2 regions of the Arthrobacter sp. 10N410 genome follow, and region 1 is predicted to be linked to the other one. Evidence: riboswitches for the same ligand, from Rfam matches in the RefSeq annotation. Region 1 holds a riboswitch; the other holds the start of a gene.
What was found. Region 1 has a riboswitch for S-adenosylmethionine ahead of AC1DB8_RS00220 (DUF1737 domain-containing protein). Riboswitches for the same ligand answer to the same signal wherever they lie in the genome.

Region 1 (7,698 bases):
CCGGGAACACCCCGGCCGCGGAGTTCAGCGCCCGGGACACCGAAGCCGCGTACAAGGCCAAGATCGCCGCGGCGCAGCACGAAATTACCGAGGGCAACAGCTACGAGGTCTGCCTGACGACGGCGCTGACGGCCACCGCGGCCGCCGGGGAGCTCGATCCGTGGCAGGCATACCTGGCGCTGCGCCGTCGCAACCCGGCACCGTTCGCGAGCTACCTGCGCCTGGCCGGCCTCACCGTCGCCAGCACCTCCCCGGAGCGCTTCCTGCGGATCGCCGCCGACGGCGCGATGCGCGCCGAGCCGATCAAGGGCACCCGGCGCCGGGCTTCCGACGCCGCCCGCGACGAGCTGCTGCGCCGCGAGCTGGAAACTTCACCCAAGGACCGGGCCGAGAACATCATGATCGTGGACCTGCTCCGCAACGACCTGAGCCACTTCGCGGTGCCCGGTTCCGTATCGGTCAGCAGGCTGTGCGCGATCGAAAGCTACGCCACCGTCCACCAGATGGTCAGCACCATCGATGCGCGTCTCCGGCCGGGCATGCCGCGGGCCGAGGCCGTGGCGGCCTGCTTCCCGGCCGGCTCCATGACCGGTGCCCCCAAGGTCAGCACCATGGCCATCCTGGACCGGCTTGAGGCGGCACCGCGGGGCGTCTATTCCGGGGCGATCGGCTACTTCTCGCTCAGCGGGGCCACCGACCTCGCGGTGGCGATCCGGACCCTGGTGGTGGCGGCGGGCGCGGACCGGGGAACCACACTCAGCCTCGGCGTCGGCGGCGCCATCACCGCGGATTCCTCACCCCAGGAGGAGTACGAGGAGATCCGGACCAAGGCCTTCGGCGTGCTCTCGGCGCTCGGCGCGGAGTTCCCGGCGGGCTAGTCCACGCGTGAGCCGGCCTGGCTACTGCAGGGTCGACGTGAGCCGGGCGACGTTGTCCACGTACTTGACCCCCATGGGCCGCTTCATCCAGTCCTCGAGCGTCAACTCCCTCGAAATGCCGCGGTACGTGTCCTCGACGGCGCTGATCCGCTGCACGATGTCCTCGCCCAGGAGCATCACCGAGACCTCGAGGTTCAGCGAGAAGGAGCGCATATCCATGTTGCTCGAACCCAGCACGGCAACCTCGTTGTCGATCGTGAAGTGCTTGGCGTGCAGCACGAACGGGGCCTTGTAGAGGTAAATCCGCACCCCGGCCTCCAGCAGCGCCTCGTAGTAGGACTGCTGGGCGTGGTGGACCAGGAACTGGTCGCCCTTTTCCGAGACGAAGAGTTCGACGTCGACGCCGCGCTGCGCCGCCGTCGTCACCGCGTAGAGCAGCGAGTCGTCCGGGACGAAGTACGGGCTGCAAATGGAGATCGTGCGCTGCGCCGAGTAGATCAGCGTGTTGAACAGGCGCAGGTTGTTTTCGGTGATGAAGCCGGGACCGCTGGGCACCACCTGGGCGGTGATGTTGCCGGCGTGCAGTTCGGGCCGGTGGGCGAGCTGGTGCTCCAGGGATTCGTCGGTCTCACTGAGCCAGTCGGTGGCGAAGACCACGTTGAGGGTGGTGACGATCGGCCCGCGCAGGCAGGCCATCAGCTCGACCCATTCCCGGCCGATCTTGCGGTGCCGCGGGTTGTTGTAGGACGGTTCGATCAGGTTCTGCGACCCGGTGAAGGCGACCTCGCCGTCGATCACCATGATCTTGCGGTGGTTGCGCAGGTCCGGGCGGCGCCACTGGCCGTGCACGGGCCGCAGCGGCAGCATGGGCCGCCAGCGGATCTTGCTGGCCTTGAGCCGGGCGATGAGCTTGCTGTACCCCTTAATCCGCAGGGTGCCCAAGTGGTCGAACAGGAGGCGGACTTCGACGCCGCGCTCGGCGGCCTCTTCCATCGCCGTCAGCAGGTCATCCGTGATGTGGTCCGAGCTGAGGATGTAGAACTCGGCGTTGATAAAGGACTCGGCTTCGCGCACCGCCGCCGCCATCGCCTTAATCGAATCCGGGTAGCCGGGCAGGAGCTCCACGTGGTTGCCGTCCACCATGGGCAGGGAACCGAGCGTCTTGTTCAGCTCCGCTGCGGAGGACACCCATTCCGGGCCCTCGTACTTGCTTTCCACCATGGCCAGTTCCGACGTGCCGGCCCGCACCCGGGTGTTCACCGCGTCCTGCTGCGCCCGGCGCTTGCGGGAGAGCCGGAAGTTGCCGAAGAGCAGGAAGAGGACCACGCCCACGGCCGGAACGAAAAAGATGATCAGGAGCCAAGCCATGGCCGTGGTGGGGCGGCGGTTGCCCGGGATGATGCCGAGGGCAACGACCCGGATACCGAGGTCGATGACGGTCAGGATCAGGATCACCCAGGACGGAAGTGACCCCGCCAGCGAAAATGGCCACAGCACAGGCAAACCCCTCAAGCTCCAGACCCGCGGAACAGTTCCGGAACGGGCAACCCGCACAGCTTATCCCGACCCGGGCCGCACTAAGCTGAAGGCATGACTACCCCCGCCTCTGTTCCGGCCCGCGCGACAGTGCTGGTGTTCCTCGATCCCGCGTTTGAGAAGGGCCGCGTCGCCGACTCGTCCAAGCCGCAGCTGATGGCCACCGACCAGGGTGCCACCCGCGGCGACGGCGTTTTCGAGTCGCTGCTGGTGGTGGGGGGACGCCCGCGCAAGCTGCAGGCCCACCTGACCCGGCTGGCCGGCTCGGCGCGCGCGCTGGAGTTGGACATCCCGGCGGAGGACGCCTGGCGGCGCGCGATCGAGACCGCGGTCAGCGAATACCGCGGCCGGGCCGCCACGGCGGTCGGAGCCGCCGGCGACGGGGCCGGCGGAGCGGACGAGGTCGTGGTGAAGCTGCTCGCCAGCCGCGGCGTGGAGGGCGCGGCCACGCCGACGTGCTGGGTGCAGGCCTCGCCGCCGCCGGAAGCCGGCCGCCGGCAGCGCGAGACCGGCATCGACGTCATCCTGCTGGACCGCGGCTACGACAGCGAGGTGGGCGAACGCGCCCCGTGGCTGCTGCTGGGCGCCAAGACCCTGTCCTACGCGGTCAACATGGCGGCGCTCCGGTACGCCCACCACCAGGGCGCGGACGACGTCATCTTCACCTCCGCCGACGGCCGGGTCCTGGAGGGCCCGACGTCGACCGTGCTGCTGGCGCACCTGGAGACCAGCGACGACGGCGCGGGCGGCGTCCGCACCGTGCGCCGGCTGATCACCCCGCAGCTGGACAGCGGAATCCTCCCGGGCACCTCGCAGGGCGCCCTGTTCACCGCGGCCAAGGCCGCCGGGTGGGAGCTCGGCTACGGCCCGCTGGTACCTGCCGATCTGTACGACGCCGACGCCGTCTGGCTCATCTCAAGCATCCGGCTCCTCGCCCCGGTGAACCACATCGACGGCAAGGAGATCGGCACCCCCGAACTGCGGCGGCAGCTCACGGCCGAGCTCAACGAACTGTTCGCCACGATCGAGTAGGAGCCGGCCGGTCCCGGGTGATGCTGCTCCGCCCCCGGAAAGGTGCCATGCCAGCGTCCGCGTGACTTAACATGACGACGCCGCCGGTGCCGCCGGCGTCGTAAGTGCTACGTTTTTGGGGAGTAATGAGACCCGGCGCCAAGCCCTGACTGGCCGGTCGGCAACCCTCCCTTTCGCGGCGGGGTGCCTCAGGTGAATACTCGGCATATCGACCATTCGAGCTGCAAGCGTGAAAGTAAGGAGATCCGTCGTGCCCGACGCATCCGCACCCGCTGTGCCCGCCACAGCCCCCGCCCAATCCCCCGCCGCACCCGGACCCGCCGAGGAAAGACTGGCGTACCGGCTGTTCACCGGGCCCGATGACCGCAGCTTCTGCGAGCGCGTTTCGGCCGCCCTGGCCGAGGGCTACGTCCTGCACGGCAGCCCCTCCGCCACCTTCAACGGCAGCACCGTGATCGTGGCCCAGGCCGTCGTGCTGCCGGCCGCGATCGCGAGCGCCGACGCCGCCGTCGCCAACGCGGTGGATGAGCTCGACGGCGCCGAGTTCACCGGCGAGGGCCACGCATGAGTTACGCCGGAGACCTGAGCCCGCAGGAAGCCTGGGCCAAGGTCGGGGCGGGCGCCATCCTGGTGGACGTCCGCACCGAGGCGGAATGGTCGCAGATCGGCGTCCCGGTCACCGGGGCCGGCACCGAAGACCGGCAGGATCCGCTGTTCGTCCAGTGGACCCTGGCCGGCGGAGCCCCCAACCCGCACTTCCTGGAGCAACTGCAGCGGCAACTCCAGCGGCAACTGCGGCAGCACGCGCCTGGCGCCACGGCGGCCGAGCTCATCTTCCTGTGCCGTTCCGGCGCCCGCTCGGTCGCCGCCGCGAACGCCGCCACGGCGGCCGGCTTCACCGCCTACAACGTCCTCGAGGGCTTCGAAGGCGAACCGGGCCCGACCGGCGCCCGGACCGTGAACGGCTGGAAGAACCACGGCCTGCCGACCAACCTGGAAAGCACTAAGTGAGCTTCAATCCCGATGCCCAGGGCTGGAGCCCGGACACCCAGGCCGTCCGCGGCGGACTCGACCGCACCGGGTTCCAGGAAACCACCGAACCGATCTTCCTGAACTCGGGCTTCGTCTACGAATCCGCCGCCGCGGCTGAGCGCGCCTTCACCGGCGAGGACGAACGGTTTGTCTATTCCCGCTACGGCAACCCCTCGGTGGCCACCTTCCAGGAACGCCTCCGGCTGTTGGAGGGAACCGAGGCGTGCTTTGCGACGGCGTCGGGCATGTCTGCGGTGTTCACCGCTCTCGGGGCATTGCTGGGGGCCGGCGACCGCGTGGTCGCCGCCCGCTCGCTCTTCGGATCCTGCTTCGTCATCCTCAATGAGATCCTGCCGCGCTGGGGCGTGGAGACAGTCTTCGTGGACGGCCCGGACCTCGAGCAGTGGCGGTCGGCGCTGGCCGTGCCGACGACGGCCGTGTTCTTCGAATCTCCCTCGAACCCCATGCAGGAAATTGTGGACATCGCCGCCGTGAGCGAACTGGCGCACGCCGCCGGTGCGACCGTGGTGGTGGACAACGTCTTCGCCACTCCCCTGCTGCAGCGGTGCGGGGAGCTGGGCGCGGACGTGGTCGTGTACTCCGGCACCAAGCACATCGATGGCCAGGGCCGGGTGCTCGGCGGCGCGATCCTGGGCACCCGGGAATTCATCGAGGGCCCGGTCAAGCAGCTCATGCGCCACACCGGCCCGGCATTGTCCGCCTTCAACGCCTGGGTGCTGAGTAAGGGACTGGAGACGATGGCCCTGCGGGTGAACCACTCGTCCGCCTCGGCGCTTCGGCTGGCCGAATGGCTGGAGGCCCAGCCCGCGGTCAGCTGGGTTAAGTACCCGCTGCTGCCGTCCCACCCGCAGTACGAGCTGGCCGCCAGGCAGATGAAAGCCGGCGGCACGGTGTTGACTCTGGAGCTTTCGCCCTCGCCCGGCCGCTCCGCCAAGGAAGCCGCGTTCGCGCTGCTGGACGCGTTGCGGATCATCGATATTTCCAACAACCTCGGTGATTCAAAGTCCCTGATCACGCATCCGGCCACCACCACGCACCGCGCCATGGGCCCGGAGGGGCGCGCGGCTATCGGGCTGAGCGACGGCGTCGTGCGGCTCTCGGTGGGGCTGGAAGACGTCGAGGACCTGATCCGCGACCTCGGGCAGGCGCTCAAGCAGGTCTAGCCCCGGCGCACCCGCGAAAGCACGGGGGCCGGTTCTGACATTCCCTCGGCGTCCGCACCGTGCATCGTGACCCGCACGGCATGGGCGACGACGGCGGCCAGGCCGGCGTCGTCGGAGGGGGTGTCCAGCCCCGGAGCGCAGAGCGCCTGGCGCTGCAACTGCGAGCCCGTGCCGTGCGCCAGGACGCGGTCCACGCCGCGGCGCACCAGGTCCAGCTCCCCTTGCTCCGCTAGGACGGGGGCCACGAAGTCGACCAGGGCGTGCGCCACCTCGCCGGCGGGAGCGGGACGGAAGCTGCCGAAGTCCAGCAGCTCGCCGCGCAGCCCGCAGTTGCTGGCCTGCCACGCGGCCATTTTTAGCAGGACCGTCGGCACCGGGGCCGGATCCACACCGTCGCGCCACTCCCGGCTGGCGGACTCCACGAGGGCGCGCACCAGCACCGCGATCAGCGCCGCGTCCTCCGCCCGCAGGCAGACATCCGCGACCCGGACCTCCACAGTGGGGTGGTGCCGGGCCAGCCGGGCATCAAAATAGATCATCCCTTCGTCGAACAGCACCCCGCTTTCCAGCAGCCTCGTGACCACCCGCCGGTAGACCGGAAGGCTCCCAAATATCATGGAGGGCCCCGCCGCCGGCCAGCGGTTCCAGGCCTGGGTGCGGTAGCTTTCGAAGCCGGTCTCCGTCCCGTTCCAAAAGGGTGAGTTGGCGCTGAGCGCGATCAGCACCGCCAGTTTGTCCCGGATCCGGTCGAGGACGGCGACGCCCTCCTCCGGGGACTCGATGAAGGTATGGACGTGGAAGCCGCACGTCAGCTGCTCCTGCACCGTAAGGCCGAAGCGCTTCTGCATGGTGGCGTACCGCGGGTTGGGCGTCGTGTGGGTGGCAGCTGCCAGCGGCGATGTGGCCAGGGCTGCCACCCGGGCTCCGTGCATCCGGGCTACGCGGCCCGCGAAAGCCCGGGACTGCCTGATTTGCTGGAGCAGCGCGCTGTGGTCAAGGCAGGGCACGGTCTGGGTCTCGATCTGCTCCAGCTTGAGCTCGAAACTGAAGCCCGAGTCATCGTGGTTCGGATCCGCGGCAGACGCCGCGGCCGCTGCCGCGGTGGCGGGTTTCAGTCCGCGCAACAGTGCGTCGGCCAGTGCCAGCGGGACCCCGGTAACGGGATCCACGATCAGCAGTTCCTCCTCTACGCCAAAGGTGCGCATGCAACCATTGTGCGTCAGCACCCGCCCCGGCGCGCTACCCCAAAATCGCCGCTCAGACGATTCAGTCCTGGAAATACTCGATCTTGGCGCCGATGGTGTTAAGCCGCTCGGCCAGGTCCTCGTAGCCGCGTTCGATCACGTAAATGTTGCGCAGCTCTGACACGCCCCGCGCGGCGAGCATGGCCAGCAGCAGGCAGGCAGCCGGGCGCAGGGCCGGCGGGCAGCCGACTTCCGCGGCCCGCCACTTGGTGGGCCCGTTGACGTAGATCCGGTGCGGATCCAGCAGCTGGACCTGGGCGCCCAGCTTGTTCAGCTCGGTCAGGTAGATGGCCCGGTTCTCGTAGACCCAGTCATGGATCATCGTCTGGCCGTGGGCGTTGGCGGCGATGACGGCGAAGAACGGCAGGTTGTCGATGTTCAGGCCGGGGAACGGCATCGGGTGGATCTTGTCCGTTGGCGCCCGCAGCTCGGAGGGTTTGGTGGTGACGTCCACCAGCCGGGTGCGGCCGTTGCGGGCAAGATACTCCGCGGATACCTCCAGCCGCTGGCCCATCTGCTCGAGGGTCGCCAGTTCGATCTCCATGAACTCGATCGGGACGCGGCGGATCGTGACTTCGGAGTTGGTCACGATGCCGGCGGTGATCAGGCTCATCGCCTCGATCGGGTCCTCGGACGGGAAATACTCGATGTCTGCGTCGATCGACGGGCGGCCGACGATCTTCAGCGTCGTGGTTCCCACGCCGTCGATCTCCACGCCCAGCATCTGCAGGTAGAAGCAGAGGTCCTGGACCATGTAGTTTGGGCTGGCGTTGCGAATGATGGTGGTGCCGC
Region 2 (7,698 bases), 890 kb from region 1:
GCCTCGGGGAAGACCAGCCCCGCGCCGTAGCGCAGCTCGGTTCCGATCAGGCCGCCGACGGCGACTGCCGCCCATGCCCGCCAGCCGGGAACCGTCGCGACCGTTGCCGGGCGGCGCTCCGCATCCAACGCTTCCATTCAGCGCCCCTCGACGCTGCAGCCGGAATGGGCCGCGTCGCTGTGCACCCAGAGCGCGGAGGCCACCTCGTCGGCGAGGTCGATTTCGCGCAGCTCGCCGCGGGCGCCGATGCGGACCACGAGCGGGCCGCCGAAGGGCTTCCGGCCCAGGACTTCGACGTCGGAGTCCAGGTCGATCTGTTCGGCGGCGAGGTAGCGCAGCAGCTCGGGGTTTTCGTCGCTGATCCGGGTGATCCGGCCGGTGTGGCCGTCGTCGAGCTCGCTCATCCGGTAGGCCGGCGGCATCAGGACCGAGCCGTCCTCGGCCGGAATGGGGTCGCCGTGCGGGTCGCGGACCGGGTTGCCGAGCTTGGCGGACATCCGCTCGATGAAGGTGTCCGAGACGGCGTGTTCAAGCAGCTCGGCCTCGTCGTGGACCTCGTCCCAGCGGTAGCCGAGCTCCTGGACCAGGAAGGTCTCGATCAGCCGGTGCCGCCGGACCATGGAGAGGGCCAGCCGCACGCCGTCCTCGGTCAGGGTTACGGCGCTGTAGGGCTTGTGGTCCACCAGGCCCTGGTCCTTGAGCTTGCGGACCATCTCGGAGACCGAGGAATTCGCGACGCCCAGCCGCTGGGCCAGCTGGGTGGAGGTGATGGGTTTGTCCTGCCACTCCGTGAAGGAGTAGATGACCTTGACGTAGTCCTCAATGGAGGAGGAGGGCGGACTGGTCTTCACAGCCCCAAGCCTACCGTCCGGCGGCACCGGTGAAGGTGAGCCACAGCAGGACCAGGTTCAGCGCCACTACCAGGATCACGCTGACGACGGCGGCCACCCGCAGGGTCATGCCGTCCGCGAACCGGCCCATCAGCGGCTTGCTGCTGGTCAGCACCACGAGCGGGACCAGCACGAACGGAATCCCGAAGCTGAGCACAACCTGGCTGAGCACCAGCCCCCAGGTGGGGTCGAAGCCGACGGCCAGCAGGACGACGGCGGGGACCAGGGTCAGCACCCGTCGCGTCATCAGCGGAATGCGGATCTTGAGCAGGCCCTGCATGATGGTTCCGCCGGCGTAGCAGCCCACCGAGGTGGAGGCCAGGCCGGAGGCAAGCAGGCCGACGGCGAAGACCACGCCGACCACCGGGCCGAGGTTGGCTGTGATGGCGGCGTGGGCACCCTCGATCGTGTCCGTGCCGTCTTCACCGCCCAGCGTGGACGCGGCCAGCAGCAGCATTCCGATGTTGACGATGCCGGCGACGGCCAGCGCCGCGACGACGTCCCAGCGCGTGGCTTTGATCAGCCGGGCAATGGCGTGCGGCGGGACATGCAGATGCGGATCCGGGCGGTGCCGGTCCCGGGAGAGCGCCGAGTGGACGTAGATGGCGTGCGGCATCACCGTGGCACCGAGCATGCTCGCGGCCAGCAGCACCGTGTCCGGGCCCTGGAAGCCAGGCACAAGCCCGGCCACGAACCCGCCCGGATCCGGCGGGCTGATGAACAGTCCGGCCAGGAACCCGACGGTGATGATGCCCAGCAGGAACATGATGACGAACTCGAAGGGGCGCTGCTGGTTGCGGCTCTGCACGGCGAGCAGGGCCATCGAAATGCCGCCCACAATGACGGCGCCGAGGGGGAGCGGAAGGCCGAAGAGCAGGTACAAGGCCACCGCGCCGCCCACCACCTCGGCGAGGTCGGTGGCTGCGGCCACAATCTCGGCCTGGACCCAGAAGGCGCGGCGCCAGGCCGGCCGGAGCCGCTCGCCGAGGATCTCCGGGAGGCTCTTGCCGGTGACGATGCCGAGCTTGGCGGACTGGTACTGGACCAGCACCGCCATGACGTTGGCGGCGACGAGGACCCAGACGAGCAGATAACCGTACTGTGCCCCGGCCGTCAGGTTGGCGGCGACGTTGCCGGGGTCCACATAGGCGATGGCAGCCACGAACGCCGGGCCGAGCAGGCCCAGCAAAGCCCGGCGGCTACCCCTGATCCTGCGGGCAGGCGGTTTCCCCGCGGGCAGGGGTTCGTGTCCGGCTACGTCCAGCACTGCGGGCTCCCAAGAAGTTCCTGAGTGCCTACAAATATAAGTTAGGCACACCGAAATAATAGGCGCCGCGGCGTGGTCAGTGCAATGCGGGAACCTCAGGCTTTGACGGCACGCCAGCTTTGCGTCAGGTAGGGAAGCGGCAGGAGCTGCCCGGCAGTGTGTCCTAGGTGCTCGTGCAGGTACCAGTCGAGGTTAGCGAGCACCTTGGCCCTGGTGCTCTCGCCTGCCCGCAGGTAGTAGCTGCGGGATTTGGTCAGTTCCATGACGTCCTGCGTGGTTACTGGATCCTCCCAGCGGGTGAGATGACTCTCCAGCCCGATGAATTCCGGTCCCAGCGGCGGCGTGAAGTGGGGCTTGTGGACGTCCCCCGCATGCATGATCCGGGACAGCCTGTGCACCCAGGGGACCGAGGTGTCGAGCTGGTTCCAGATCAGGCCGAGAACGCCGTGCGGCCGCAGGATCCGAGCCGCCTCGGTACTGGCCAGCAGGGGATCGCACCAGTGCCAGGCCTGGGCCACCGTGACCAGGTCGAAGGCCCCCGAAGCCAGCCCGGTGTGTTCGGCGGTACCCTCGACGGCGGCGACTTCCGGGAGGGCGCGGCGCAGCTGGTCGAGCATGTCCGGGGACGGATCGACGGCCACGGTCCTGAGCCCCCGTTGGACCAGGAGCGCCGTGAACTTACCGGTCCCGGCGCCCAGGTCGGCGGCGTCGTGGGCCCCGGCCGGGATCAGCCAATCGGCCGAATCCGCCGGATAGCCGGGCCGGACCCGGTCGTAGTGCTCGCCGCCGTCCTGGAAGCTCTGCCCGAGCTCCCGCCGCCGCTGGTGCTGCAGTTTTGGGCCACCCTGCAGTCCGGGGTGGTGCAGTTTGGGGCCGCCGCGTGCCACGTGCGATCTCCTTCGGCAGCTCTGGTGCGTACCTGTCGAATTTACCGCACGCGGCCCGGGCTGCGCTGCCGGTCAGTCGACGGAGCAGGGGGCTGCGCCAGCGGTGCCAGGCGTGTTCGGCGCCCAGTGCGGATAGCTGCGCGTGTCGTTGGCCGGCACCCAGCGTCCGGCGTCCACGACGTAGTCCCAGCCCAGGCCGTTCCGCCGCAGCTCCTGGAGCCCGGCGAGCAGCCGCTGCGCGTCGTTGAGCCGTGAGCCGAGGCCGAAGCTGGCCCGGAGCGAACCGGCGGGCAGGCCGAGCCGTTTTAGCAGCGGGTGGGCGCAGAACCGGCCGTCGCGCAGGCCTATGCCGTGCTCCGCGGACAGGTATGCGGCGACCAGGCCTGCGTCGTAACCGGCGACCGAGAAGTTGACCACGCCGATCGTCCCGGGGCCGCCTTCCCGGCCGGTGTCCTCGAAGATGTGGTGGACCGTTACGCCGTCGATCCGCTCCAGCCCCTCGACCAGGAAGGAACGGATGGCGTCCTCGTGGGCGTGCCACTGCTGCTCGTCCAGCGCCTCGATAACCTGGCTGGCGCGGGCCAGCGCGGCCGCGCCCAGGACATTGGGGGAGCCGCCCTCGTGGCGGGCCGGCCCGGTGGTCCAGCTGACGGCGTCGAGTCGTGCGTCCCGTACTGCGCCGCCGCCAGCCAAGTGCGGGGTGCCGGCGTCCAGCCAGTCCGGCCGGCCCACCAGCACGCCGGCGCCGAACGGGGCGTAGAGCTTGTGGCCGGAGAAGGCGAGGTAGTCGACGTCGTCCGCGGCGATGTTGATGCGGCGGTGCGGGGCCAACTGGGCCGCATCGACGGCGATCCGGGCGCCGAATTCGTGCGCCAGCGCGGCCAGCTCACGGATCGGCAGGATTTCGCCGGTGACGTTGGACGCGCCGGTCACGGCGAGCAGGCTTACTCCGCCGAGGGCGAGTTCCGCCCGGAGCCGCTCCACGGTGCCGGCCAGGGTGGGCGCCGCGACGACGCTGCGGTGCGGGACGTTTTGCCAGGGCAGCAGGTTGGCGTGGTGCTCGATGTCGAGGTAAAGCACCTCGCCGGTGTGTCGGCCGTCGTCGACGGGCAGGCAGCCGGCCAGCAGGTTCAGTGCGTCGGTGGTGTTCCGGGTGAAGATCACGGAGTCATCCGGACGGCCGCCGACGAACCCGCGGACGATGTTCCGGGCGTTTTCGTACACCGAGGTACTCAGTTGGGAGGCGTAGCCGGCGCCGCGGTGCACGCTGGCGTAGTACGGCAGGATCTCGTTCAGGTAGGCGGACACCACGGACAGCGCCGGGGCGGAGGCTCCGTAGTCCAGGTTGGCGTACCGGACCTGGCCGCCCTGGATCAGGGGGGCCAGGATTTCGGCGCCGGAAACCGCGGACAGTGGCCGGCGGGCGGCGTCGAAGCGTGCGTCGGTGAACTCCGGGCCGCCGGCGCTGGTGGTGTGGGTGGGGATGGTGGCAGTCGTCATGGGACCTCGCTCGAAAAGGACCCCGCACACAGGGGATCCGCGCTTGCCGGGTCCGCTCCGGACCGGCCAGGTCGTCACCCGGGGCACCCCGCCGCGAATGGAGGGTTGCCGGCCAGCAAACCGGGGTTTTGCGCTGGCACTCGTGACCTGCTTCGAGCCTAGGACATGGCCGGTCGCACGGAAAAGGGAGGGCGGAATATGAAGCGTAGTGTTACGGGCTGCCTCGGGCGTGGCCGGCTAGAGCAGGTCGTCGAGGCCCGGGTTGAGGCGCTTGAGGACTTCGGAGTGCAGGATCGAGTTGGTCGCCAGCGCGTTGCCGCCGAAGGGGCCGTCCTCTCCCTCGAGCGAGGTGAAGCGGCCGCCGGCCTCCGTCACGATCGGGACCAGCGCCGCCATGTCGTAGAGGTTGAGTTCGGGCTCGCAGGCGATGTCGACGGCGCCTTCGGCCACGAGGCAGTAGGACCAGAAATCGCCGTAGGCGCGGGTACGCCAGACCTCCTCGGTGAGTCCGAGGAACTCGTCGAGGTTGCCGCGCTGCTTCCAGCCGCCGAGGCTCGAATAGGACAGTGACGCATCGGCGAGCCGGGAGACGTTGGAGACCCGCAGCCGGGTCGCGGCGGCCAGTGAGCGGCCCATGTAGGCGCCGGCGCCCTTTGCGGCCCACCAGCGCTTGCCCAGTGCGGGGGCGCTGACGACGCCCACCACGGGTTCGCCTTCGTCGACGAGGGCGATCAGGGTGGCCCAGACCGGGACGCCGCGGACGAAATTCTTGGTGCCGTCGATCGGGTCGATGATCCAGCGGCGCGAACCGTGGCCGGAGCTGCCGAACTCCTCGCCCAGGACGGCGTCGCGCGGGCGGGAGCGGGACAGCTGCCCGCGGATGGCTTCCTCGGCGGACTTGTCCGCGTCGGTGACGGGGGTCAGGTCCGGCTTCGTCTCGATCCGAAGGTCGAGCGCCTTGAAGCGGCTCATGGTCTGGGAATCTACGGAATCTGCCAGTACATGGGCAAGGCGCAGGTCATCGTTGTAGCTCGAAGCTGGTTGGCTCATGCTTCCAAACTACCGTCAAAACGCGCCGCGGACCGGGAGGCCACGTCGCTGCCGCCAAGTAGACGCGGCTATGAGACGCTGCCGAGTTCCTTGGTGTCCTGCGCTTCCAGCCGCGGATCGGTGCCCAGCAGCCGGCGCAGCGACGCGAGCCGGGCCGGGCCGGACGGGCCCGCGTGGCCGCCCTGCACCCAGGCGTCCACGCCGCAATTGACGGCGGTGGCGTCGTGCTTGCAGCCCCGCTCGCAGTCATCGGTGCCGGGCGCCAGGTCCGGGAAGGAACGCAGGATCCTGTCCGGGTCCACATGGGCCAGGCCGAAGGAGCGGATGCCCGGGGTGTCGATGATCCAGCTGCCCGCAGGCGCATCGCTGACCTTCAGCGCCAGCGCGGAGGAGGAGGTGTGGCGGCCGCGGCCGGTGACCGCGTTGACGCCGCCGGTGGCCCGTTCGGCGCCGGTGAGTGCGTTCACCATGGTGGATTTGCCGACGCCGGAGTGGCCCAGCATGACGGTGACCTTCCCGTCGAGGTAGTCCCGCAGCTGCGACACGGCGGCCTTGTCCAGCCGGGCGGACAGGCCGTCATCGGAGCGGGCGTCGATGCCGGAGGCGGCCGAATCCGCGGTTTTGGAGATGATCACCGGGAAATCCAGGTGCTGGTAGTTGGCCAGCAGCTCGGCGGGGTCCTTGACGTCGGCCTTGGTGACGAGCAGCAGCGGTTCGATGCCGGCGTCGTAGGCGGCCACCAGAGCGCGGTCGATGAAGCCGGTGCGGGGTTCCGGGTTGGCTGCGGCCACGACAACGACGAGCTGGTCGGCGTTGGCGACGACGGCGCGTTCGATCGGGTCCGTGTCGTCCGCGCTGCGGCGCAACAGCGTCCTGCGGTCCTGGATCTTGACCAGCCGGGCCAGGGTGTCGGGTTCGCCGCTGACGTCCCCGACGAGCGAGACGAAGTCCCCGGCAACTACGGGGTTGCGGCGCAGCTCCCTGGCCCGCGCCGCGATGATCTTGCGTTCGTCGGCGGTGCCCTCGCCGACGACGGCGGTGTAGCGTCCGCGGTCCACGGTGACGATCCGGCCGGTGACGGCGTCGTCGTAGCTGGGCCGGTCCTTGGTGCGGGGGCGGGAGCCCTTTTTGTTGGGGCGGATCCGGACGTCGGATTCGTCCCAGGAGTCAGTGCTGCGTGCCACCGGCGGCGTCCTTGTCTGCGGTGCTTGCCTGGCTGAGCATGGCCCCCCACAGCTGCGGGAAGCCGGGCATGGTCTTGGCCGTGGTGGCGATGTCCTCGACCTCCACGTCCGGGACGGCGAGACCGAGGATTGCGCCCGCGGTGGCCATGCGGTGGTCCGCGTAGCTGTGCACGACGCCGCCGTGCAGCTTCGCCGGCCTAATGATGAGTCCGTCGGGGGTCTCTTCGGCGTCCCCGCCAAGGCGGTTGATTTCCGCGACGAGGGCGGCAAGCCGGTCGGTTTCGTGGCCCCGGAGGTGGGCGATGCCGCTCAGCCGGGAGGGGCCGGTGGCCAGGGCACAGAGGGCTGCCACGGTCGGGGCGAGTTCGCTGGTTTCGTCAAAGTCGCCGCCCTTGATCTCCGGGCCGCCGCTCACGGTCAGGGTGCCGTGCTCCAGCGTCACGGTGGCGCCCATGGTGGCCAGGATGCCGCGCCAGAGATCGCCGACCTGGGTGGTCCCGGCCGGCCAGTTGGGGATCCGCACGGTTCCGCGGGTGGCGAGGGCCGCGGCGAGAAACGGCCCGGCATTGGAGAGGTCCTGTTCGATCCGCTGGTCGAAGGCGCGGATCGGGCCGGGGGAAATAACCCAGTGGTTCGGCACCGAGTCATCGACCGCCACGCCCACGCCGCGCAGCACGGCGACCGTCATGTTGATGTGGTCCAGGCTCGGTACGGGCTTTCCCACGTGTTCGAGGTGGAGTCCCTCGGTAAAGCGGGCTCCCGCGAGCAGCAGGGCGGAAACGAACTGCGACGAGGCGCTGGCGTCGATGACGAGGTGGCCGCCGCGGACTTCTCCCGTTCCCTGGACGGAAAACGGCAACGACGACGCCGGTCCGCCGTCGGGGGCGCTAACGGCGACGCCGAGACCGGTCAGTGCCTCG

Region 2: it holds a riboswitch for S-adenosylmethionine, as region 1 does, so the genes downstream of both, AC1DB8_RS04415 (aminotransferase class V-fold PLP-dependent enzyme) here and AC1DB8_RS00220 (DUF1737 domain-containing protein) in region 1, are expected to answer to the same signal.

What each region holds. Positions count from the first base shown of each region.
Region 1 covers NZ_JBFTIP010000001.1:45,418-53,115, reverse strand. The annotation lists gene pabB (aminodeoxychorismate synthase component I) at 1-878, shown strand, start outside; gene cls (cardiolipin synthase) at 900-2,375, opposite strand; gene AC1DB8_RS00225 (aminodeoxychorismate lyase) at 2,469-3,446, shown strand; SAM riboswitch class IV at 3,568-3,682, shown strand; gene AC1DB8_RS00220 (DUF1737 domain-containing protein) at 3,697-4,014, shown strand; gene AC1DB8_RS00215 (rhodanese-like domain-containing protein) at 4,011-4,457, shown strand; gene AC1DB8_RS00210 (O-succinylhomoserine sulfhydrylase) at 4,454-5,662, shown strand; gene AC1DB8_RS00205 (glutamate--cysteine ligase 2) at 5,659-6,867, opposite strand; gene AC1DB8_RS00200 (UDP-N-acetylglucosamine 1-carboxyvinyltransferase) at 6,929-7,698, opposite strand, start outside.
Region 2 covers NZ_JBFTIP010000001.1:932,660-940,357, forward strand. The annotation lists gene AC1DB8_RS04395 (fluoride efflux transporter FluC) at 1-137, opposite strand, end outside; gene AC1DB8_RS04400 (metal-dependent transcriptional regulator) at 138-851, opposite strand; gene AC1DB8_RS04405 (Nramp family divalent metal transporter) at 862-2,157, opposite strand; gene AC1DB8_RS04410 (class I SAM-dependent methyltransferase) at 2,253-3,044, opposite strand; gene AC1DB8_RS04415 (aminotransferase class V-fold PLP-dependent enzyme) at 3,117-4,544, opposite strand; SAM riboswitch class IV at 4,579-4,692, opposite strand; gene hisN (histidinol-phosphatase) at 4,782-5,594, opposite strand; gene rsgA (ribosome small subunit-dependent GTPase A) at 5,663-6,778, opposite strand; gene aroA (3-phosphoshikimate 1-carboxyvinyltransferase) at 6,762-7,698, opposite strand, start outside.